DNA from 2 places in the Kitasatospora sp. NPDC088134 genome. Region 1 is predicted to be linked to the other one. Evidence: riboswitches for the same ligand, from Rfam matches in the RefSeq annotation. Region 1 holds a riboswitch; the other holds the start of a gene.
The links. Region 1 has a riboswitch for glycine ahead of gcvP (aminomethyl-transferring glycine dehydrogenase). Riboswitches for the same ligand answer to the same signal wherever they lie in the genome.
Positions count from the first base shown of each region.

Region 1 (4,402 bases):
TCCACGTCGCCGTCGGTCAGGGTCTTGACGACCACGACCCGCATGCCGGCCATCGCGGCCGAGGCGGCGTTGGTGCCGTGCGCGGAGGACGGGATCAGGCAGACGTCGCGCTGGGTGTCGCCGTTGGCGCGGTGGTAGGCCCGGACGGCCAGCAGGCCGGCCAGCTCGCCCTGGGAGCCGGCGTTCGGCTGGATCGACACGGCGTCGTAGCCGGTGACCTCGACCAGCTGCTGCTCCAGGCCGCGGATCAGGGTCAGGTAGCCCTCGGCCTGGTCGACCGGCGCGAACGGGTGCAGCTGGCCGAACTCGGGCCAGGTGACCGGCTCCATCTCGGTGGTCGCGTTGAGCTTCATGGTGCAGGAGCCCAGCGGGATCATGCCGCGGTCGAGCGCGTAGTCGCGGTCCGAGAGGCGGCGCAGGTAGCGCAGCATCGCGGTCTCGGAGCGGTGGCTGTGGAAGACCGGGTGGGTGAGGTACTCGTCCTCGCGCAGCAGCGCGGCGGGCAGCGCGTCGGCGTCCTCGGCGACCTCCGCGGAGATCCCGAAGGCGGCGAACACGGCGGCCAGGTGCTCGCGGGTGGTGGTCTCGTCGCAGGAGACCGAGACCCGGTCGGCGTCGACCCGGAACACGTTGACGCCGCCGGCCAGCGCCGCGGCGACGACCTGGTCGGCCCGGCCGGGGACGACGGCGGTGACGGTGTCGAAGAACGCGTCGTGCGCCAGCTCGACGCCGCCCGCGCGCAGGCCCGCGGCGAGCGCGGCGGCGTAGCGGTGGGTGCGGCGGGCGATGTCGGCGAGGCCGTCGGGGCCGTGGTAGACGGCGTACATGGAGGCCATCACGGCGAGCAGCACCTGCGCGGTGCAGATGTTGGAGGTGGCCTTCTCGCGGCGGATGTGCTGCTCGCGGGTCTGCAGGGCGAGCCGGTAGGCGCGGTTGCCGTCGGCGTCGACGGAGACGCCGACCAGGCGGCCGGGCAGGTTGCGGGCGTACGCGGCGCGGACGGCCAGGTAGCCGGCGTGCGGGCCGCCGAAGCCCATCGGGACGCCGAAGCGCTGCGAGGTGCCGCAGGCGATGTCGGCGCCGAGCTCGCCGGGCGAGCGCAGCAGGGTGAGGGCGAGCAGGTCGGCGGCGACGGCGACGACCGCGCCGAGCTCGTGGGCCCGGTCGATGACGGGCTTGAGGTCGCGGACGGCACCGGACGCGCCGGGGTACTGGAGCAGCACGCCGAAGACGCCGCGCTCGGCGATCTCGGCGGGGATGCCCGCGGACAGGTCGGCGGTGACGACCTCGACGCCGGTCGGTTCGGCGCGGGTCTCGATCACGGCGAGGGTCTGCGGCAGGGTGTCGGCGTCGACCAGGAAGACGCCGCCCTTGACCTTGGTGACGCGCCGGGCCAGGGCCATCGCCTCGGCGGCGGCGGTGCCCTCGTCGAGCAGCGAGGAGCCGGAGGTGTCGAGGCCGGTGAGGTCGGCGACCACGGTCTGGAAGTTGAGCAGCGCCTCCAGGCGGCCCTGCGAGATCTCCGGCTGGTACGGGGTGTAGGCGGTGTACCAGGCCGGGTTCTCCAGCACGTTGCGGAGGATCACCGGCGGGGTGAAGGTGCCGTAGTAGCCGAGGCCGATCATCGAGGTGAGGACCTGGTTGCGGCCGGCCAGCTCGCGCAGCTCGGCGAGGACCTGGGCCTCGCTGCGGCCGGCGGGCAGGCCGAGCGCGGTGAGGCTGCGGATGGCGTCGGGGACGGCGGCCGCGGACAGCTCGTCGAGCGAGCTGTAGCCGATGTGGGCCAGCATCTTCTGCTGGGCGTCGCTGTCGGGACCGATGTGGCGGTGCTCGAAGGGGCTGGCCTGCTCAAGGTCGCTGAGCGTCGGCTGGGCGTTCATGGGGGTCGGGCCTCCTGGTCGCGGACCGGCGGTGGTACGCACGCGGTCGGCGGCCGTGGGAGCGCCTGGGCGTACGAACCCGTCAGCCTCCCCCTCTGTCATCGGTACCTGAGAGCTTCGCGCGCCCGGGTGGTGGCCCGGTCGGCTTGCACCGTCGGCGAGGGTGGGGCCCGGTGGCAATCGGTGCCGGCGGTCCTGCCCTGCTTTCCAGAGTGACCTGGTCCCGTTCGGTACGGATGCCTGAGAGATTCCGGGGAGGGGTTGCTCCTTCGGCGCCCCGCTTCCCCCTGTTCCGGCGGGGTCGGGACTCTCCCGAGCGGGCTCGGCGGTCGCCTCCGAGGTTACCAGCGCGGGCCTCCCGGTTCACCGGTCCGGCCCTGTGATCTGCCCCGGACGGCGGCTTCCGGAGTGCCACCGTCCGTTACGTGCCGTTTGGTGTGGAGTGGCGGTCCGGCACGCTCCTCCGGCCGCCCCTTCTCACGGTCCATCGAGGAGCAGCAGGACTGGAGGACAGCGTGCAGACCGATATCGATCCGCGCGACCTGATCGGACACAAGGCGGTCGACCGGAACGGTGACAAGATCGGCACGGTCGACGAGGTCTACCTGGACGACGCCACCGGCGAACCGGAGTGGGCGGCCGTCCGCACGGGGATCTTCGGCCGGGACGCCTTCGTCCCGCTGACCACCAGCGAGTTCGCGGGCGACGAGTTGCGCGTCCCGTACGACAAGTCGCTGATCAAGGAGTCCCCGGACTTCGGGGTGGGCCAGCACCTCTCCCCCGCCCAGGAGTTGCAGCTGTACCGCTACTACGGGCTGGACGCCGGTGGTACGGACGCCGGCTCGGCGCCGGGCGGCCCGACGGCGGCGAAGGCGGCCGGTCCGGCGGCGGCGGGCACCGCGGCGGCCGACGGCGCGAAGGAGCACCCGGCGGAGGCGGCCGCGCCGGCCCGCGACCGGGACTTCGGCACCGTCGCCGCCGACCGCCCGGCCCCGGCCGGCAGCGGCACCAACACCGTCGCCGCCCCGGCCGCCTTCGCGGCGGCGAAGGCCGGCGCCGACAAGCAGCCCCAGGAGCGGCCGGCCACCGCCCCGGCGCCCGGCGCCCAGCAGCGCCCCGGCTCGGTGGAGCCGACCGCGCCGGTGGAGATCACCTGCCGGGAGGAGCGGATCGACATCACCACCGAGTGGCACGCGGTGGGCACCACCCGGCTGCGCAAGTACGTGACCACCGAGCAGGTGGAGCGCCGGGTGCCGGTGGTGCGCGAGCGGGTCCGGGTGGAGCGCATCCCGGTGTCGGACGCGGAGCGGGCGGCGCTGAGCGACCAGGAGATCGCCGAGGCGGTCGAGGAGGTCACGCTGCGCGAGGAGCGCCCGGTGGTGCGCAAGTACCTGGCGCCGATCGAGCGGGTCCGGCTGGTGGTGGAGCGGTACACCGAGGAGGAGGTGGTCCGCGAGGAGCTGCGCCGCGAGCAGGTGGAGGTGCACGACGCCGCGATGGACACCGACGGCGCGGCCCCGCAGCGGCACCAGCCGTGGAACGCGCAGCCGCAGTCCCCGGCGGCGGCCCGGACGCAGCCGCAGCCGGTGCCGGTGAACGGCGGCGGTGGCAGTGGCGGCGAGCACGCCCGGCCGGAGCCGCTGCGCTCGGCCTGACGGGTCGGCCCGACGGGCCGTCGTCCCCGGCCCCGGTCCGCCTCGGCGGGCCGGGGCCGGGGACTTTGCCAAAGCTTCACCATTAGATATTTGACAGATTGAAGCACCTCCCGACATCGTTACTTCAGTTCATGCACTATCGCCTGTCTGAAGCAACGTTTCCGGAGGAGTCCCCGTGAGTGAGGCACCACAGCCCACCGCCGCGGCCGCCAAGCCCACCAGTGCCCGGGTCCTGCCCGCCCTGATCCTGGCCATGCTGGCCTTCAGCGTGGTGCAGACCGCGGTCGTCCCGATCCTGCCCGGCCTGGCCCGCGAGTTGGACGTCTCCGGCTCCACCGTCACCTGGCTGATGACCGCGAACCTGCTCTCCGCGGCCGTCCTGACCCCGCTGCTCGGCCGCTTCGGCGACCTGCGCGGCCGCAAGCCGATGCTGCTGGTCTCACTGGCCGGCCTGGTCCTCGGCTCCGGCCTCGCGGTCAGCACCCACTCCTTCACCTGGCTGGTCGTCGCCCGCGTCCTGCAGGGCGCCGGCGGTGGCGTGCTGCCGCTGGCGATCAGCATCGTCCGCGACGAACTGCCCAAGCAGAAGGTCACCGGCGGCGTCGCCGCCATCTCCGCCTCCATGGGCGTCGGCTCCGGCCTCGGCCTGGTCGCCACCGGCCTGCTGCTGGAGCACTGGAGCTACAAGTCGATCTTCTGGATGGGCCTGGTCTTCGGCCTGCTCGCGGTCGCCCTGGTGGTCCTCCGGGTGCCCGCCGACCCGGTCGTCGACAAGGAGGGCGGCGCCGACCCGCTCGGCGCGCTCACCCTGGCCGGCTGGCTCTCCGCCCTGCTGATCGCCGTCAGCCAGGGCAACCACTGGGGCTG
Region 1 is NZ_JBIUTD010000009.1:12,423-16,824, reverse strand. Features, by position in the region: gene gcvP (aminomethyl-transferring glycine dehydrogenase) at 1-1,880, opposite strand, end outside; glycine riboswitch at 2,099-2,205, opposite strand; gene ACIOHG_RS16465 (PRC and DUF2382 domain-containing protein) at 2,396-3,535, shown strand; gene ACIOHG_RS16460 (MFS transporter) at 3,711-4,402, shown strand, end outside.

Region 2 (4,402 bases), on a different contig from region 1:
GGCGATCATTTCCAGGGTGGTCTGCTGGCGGTGCAGCTCGGCGTCGACCGCGGCGGCGATCTCCGGGTCGAGCGCGTGGAGGGACTGGTTGAGAACCGTCATGAGGGGGGTCTCCCGGTCAGGCGCCGGTGAAGGCGGTGTAGCCGTCGGCGTCGAGCAGCTCGTCGGTCGCCTCGACCCGGACCTTGAACAGCCAACCGCCCTCGAAGGGCTCCGAGTTGACCAGGGCCGGCTCGTCGATGACGGCCTGGTTGACCTCGGTGACCTCGCCGGTGGCGGGGGAGTAGAGGTCGCTGACCGACTTGGTGGATTCGAGCTCGCCACAGGTCTCACCCGCGGTGACGGTGTCACCCACTGCGGGGAGCTGGACGTACACGATGTCGCCGAGGGCGTCGGCCGCGTGCGCGGTGATGCCGACCGTGGACACCCCGCCCTCGGCGGCGGTCAGCCACTCGTGCTCCTTGGTGTACTGCAGGTGCGTGGGGTTGCTCATGACGTCATTCTCCAGGATCGCGGGAGGGGAGGGCGCGGCCGTCCGCTGGGCGGACGAACCGGAAAAGGACTGCTCGGGGGGTGACGGAGGGTCAGCGGGCGCGCTTGTAGAACGGCAGCGCGACGACCTGGACCGGCTCGGCCTTGCCGCGGACGTCGACCGCGACGGTGCTGCCCGGCTCGGCGTGCGCGGCGTCCACGTACGCGATGGCGATCGGCTTGCCCAGCGTCGGGGACGGCGAGCCGGAGGTGATCCGGCCGATCACGGCGCCCTCGGCGTCCACCACGGAGTACTCGGCGCGCGGGACGCGCTTGCCCTCGGAGACCAGGCCGACCAGCTTGCGCGGCGGGTTGGTCTCGGCCGCCGCGGCGGCCTCCTCCAGCGCCTTGCGGCCGACGAACTCGCCGTTGTTGGTGGTCTTGTCGAAGCGCACCACCCGGCCGAGGCCGGCGTCGAACGGGGTCAGTTCGGTGGACAGCTCGTGCCCGTACAGCGGCATGCCGGCCTCCAGGCGCAGCGTGTCGCGGCAGGACAGGCCGCACGGGACCAGGCCCTCGGCGGTGCCCGCCCCGGTCAGCGCCGTCCACAGGTGCTCGGCGTCGGCGGGGGCGCAGAACACCTCGAAGCCGTCCTCGCCGGTGTAGCCGGTGCGGGCCAGCCAGACCTGACGGTCCGCCACCGTGGCGGGCAGCAGGGCGTAGTACTTCAGGCCGGGCAGGTCGGCGTCGGTCAGCTTGGCCAGGATGCCGTTGGCCTCCGGGCCCTGGACGGCGAGCAGCGCGTAGGCGTCCCGGTCGTCGCGGACGGTGGCGTCGAAGCCGGCCGCGCGCTCGGTCAGCGCGTCCAGCACCACCTGGGCGTTGGAGGCGTTGGCCACCACCAGGTACTCGTCCTCGGCGGTGCGGTAGACGATCAGGTCGTCCAGGATGCCGCCGTCCTCGCGGCAGATCATGGTGTAGCGGGCGCGCAGCACGCCGAGCGCCGAGATGAAGCCGACCAGGGCGTGGTCGAGCAGCTCGCCGGCCTGCGGGCCGGACACCGTGATCTCGCCCATGTGCGAGAGGTCGAACAGGCCCGCCCGGGTGCGGACGGCGAGGTGCTCCTCGCGCTCGCTGCCGTAGCGCAGCGGCATGTCCCAGCCGGCGAAGTCGGTCATGGTGGCGCCGAGCGAGCGGTGCAGCGCGTCGAGCGCGGTCAGGCGGAGGGACACGACGGGACTCCCGGGATCTGGAAACGGGCAGGCTGGGGCGGGTCTCCCCATCTGTCGTCGAACCTGAGAGCTTCACCGCCTCCTGAACAAGGTAGGGCGGCTTGCACCGTGGGTGGGCGCACGGCGCGGCCGTGTCCACTTTCCAGATCTGCCTCGCCCACGCGGTAGGGGTGCCTGAGAGATTCCGGGGAGGACTTGCTCCTTCGGCGCCGGGCGCGGCCTGCGGACAGGCCGTTCCGGCTCTCCCGCGCGGGTTCGAGCGGCCGGTATGAAGTTTGGGCGGGCCCATCATGGCATGCCGCGGGCCGCTCGCGGGAGAGGGGTCCGGCCGGGCCCCGGGCGTACACCTGCGACCGGCCCCCCGCCCGGCCGCCGGGCGCCCCCGGGGCCGCGGGCGCCGCGGCGCACCCCGCCGCGCCGCTAACCTGGGCGCAACCGCGGATGTGGAGGGGCGAGATGGGGTTCCCGCTGGGTCAGGTTCCGGAGGGCGGGGCCTGGCCGGCCAACGAGCTGGAACGGGTGCTGACGGCGGCGCTCGGCGACCCCGGGGCGACGCCCCGGGTGATCGAGGTGCTGGCCCGCAGCCAGGTGTGGGTGCCGCTGCCCTCGGGCGCCGACCCGCAGTCCGGCGCGCTGGACCTGCCGACCCTGGAGCTGGCCGGCGCCCCCTACGTGCCGGTGTACTCCTCGCAGGAGCAGTTCCTCCGGCACTGCCCGGGCCTGCCGTTCGCGATCGCCCCGATGTGGGAGTTCGCCCGCGGCCTGCCGCTGGGCATCGGCGTCGCGGTCAACCCGGAGGCGCCGGTGGGCATCCCGGTGCCGCCGGAGGGCGTGGGCGAGCTGCGGCGCGGACCGCGCGGCCCGGAGTGGGAGGCGCAGGGCGTCACCGAGGGGGCCCGGGTGGCGCTCAAGGAGCCCGAGCCGCACCAGGAGCCGTTCGCCTTCCTGGCCGCCGCCACCGGTGAACTCGCCGCACTGCCGGGCGTGCTGACGGCCCGTCGGGCGCTGGCCAAGGTCGAGGGCGAGGCCACCCTGCTGTACGTGGGCGTGCAGCTCGACCCGGCGGCCCCGGCGGACCCGGGCGAGGTCAACCTGGCGCTCGGCCGGGCGCTCGGAACCGCGGCGCCCTCGTGGGGCGTCCACCTGGTGCTGCTCGACCTGGTCGCCGACCCGGTGGTGGACTGGCTGCTCGGCCGGGTACAGCCCTTCTACGTACGGCCCTGAGCGCCGCCCCGGACCGGACCCGCGGAGAGGGCCGCACGGGGGACGCGGCATGACGGCTGTCGGGCGCGCCCCATAGGGTTGCCCCGGCCCACCGAGCGCGGTGGGGCGGGCGGGGCGAGGAAGACGAGAGACGAGGCGGCGACGTGGCGGGAGCAGCCGGCGACCCGGGCGCGATCGAGCGCGCCCTCGCAGCGGTCGCACCGGAGCGCTGGGAGGCGTACGAGGGGCTGTTGCGCGCCCTCGCGGGCGGACAGGTCTGGATGCTGCTCTGGCACGGCAGCCCCGGCAGCCCGGACGCCCAGTACGGGAACATGGACGTCGGCGGCCACGGCTACGCCCCCGGCGTGACCTCGCCGGGCCAGCTGGCCGCCTGCGGCTGGTCGCGCGGCCACGAGGTGGTCTCCGGGCCGGAGATCGCGGCCTCGCTGTACCGCTCGCGCTGGGGCCTGTGGCTGGACCCGCACCGCCCCGGCGGCGGCGTCGGCGTGCCCTGGGCCGACCTGCGGCGGATCGCGGTCGGCCTGGACCTGCTGCCGGCCGGGCCGCTGCGGATCTCCGAACCGGCCGGGCAGGCACCGCAGTTCTTCACCGTGCTGGAGCAGCAGGCCCCCGAGGTGCGGCCGCTGCGCTCGCTCCGGCGGGCCTGGGTGCAGCCGGTGCTCGGCGAGCCCTACCTGGCGGTCGGGCTCGACCTGTACGACACCTCGCCGCCCTCGGTCGAGGCGGCCCGGGCGCTGGTGCAGCGCGCCGCCGCGCAGGCCCCCGAGGGGCCGGCCGTCTCCACCGTGATGCTGGCCGACGAGTTCGACCCGGTGGCGATGTGGATGTGGGCCAACGCCCGCCCGTTCTTCGACCGGCACGGCGCGCCGCAGGGCGCCCCGCACGGGGTGCCGCCGGGCGCTCCGCAGCCCTACCCGACCGGCTTCGGTTACGGAGCGCAACCGCCCGCCGGGCCGGCCCAGGGCTGGCCGCAGGCCCCCTGGCCGGGCTACGGGGGCCGTTGACCCTACCCCCCGACGGACCGTCCGAAAACCCCCGGTCCGGCTGCCTCCGCAGTCGGCGGGGGTTTTTCGTCACCCCGGTGTCTACGCGCGGAGCACCCGGAACACCTGGCGTTATCCCGCCAGTGGCGGGGTGTCGTCACCGGCCCTCTTGACGCACATGTAACAGCTGTGTGAAGAGCGATATGCGCGGTGAGTGATCTTGCATGCCGACAGATCACAGTTAGGCATCCTTCCCGAGCACGGTCTTCCGCCGGGCACTCCCCATGACAGAGAGTGCTGCGCAACCCGCCTGATGGTTATCCCGCACGAACTTCTGCACCGCCGACAGGTGTTGCGGTACCGCCGCCCGAGGCCGCCAACGCGTCGGCGAGGGGAACGAACTGACTCATGACCACACCCACCGAGACCGCCGGCCCCGCCGCCGGTGAGGCCGCCACCGCGGCCAAGCAGATCGAGGGCCGCTCCCTCGGC
Region 2 is NZ_JBIUTD010000002.1:510,005-514,406, forward strand. Features, by position in the region: gene glyA (serine hydroxymethyltransferase) at 1-102, opposite strand, end outside; gene gcvH (glycine cleavage system protein GcvH) at 119-493, opposite strand; gene gcvT (glycine cleavage system aminomethyltransferase GcvT) at 585-1,754, opposite strand; glycine riboswitch at 1,856-1,961, opposite strand; gene ACIOHG_RS05825 (enhanced serine sensitivity protein SseB) at 2,160-2,927, shown strand; gene ACIOHG_RS05830 (enhanced serine sensitivity protein SseB C-terminal domain-containing protein) at 3,071-3,931, shown strand; gene ACIOHG_RS05835 (ABC transporter permease) at 4,319-4,402, shown strand, end outside.
Region 2: it holds a riboswitch for glycine, as region 1 does, so the genes downstream of both, gcvT (glycine cleavage system aminomethyltransferase GcvT) here and gcvP (aminomethyl-transferring glycine dehydrogenase) in region 1, are expected to answer to the same signal.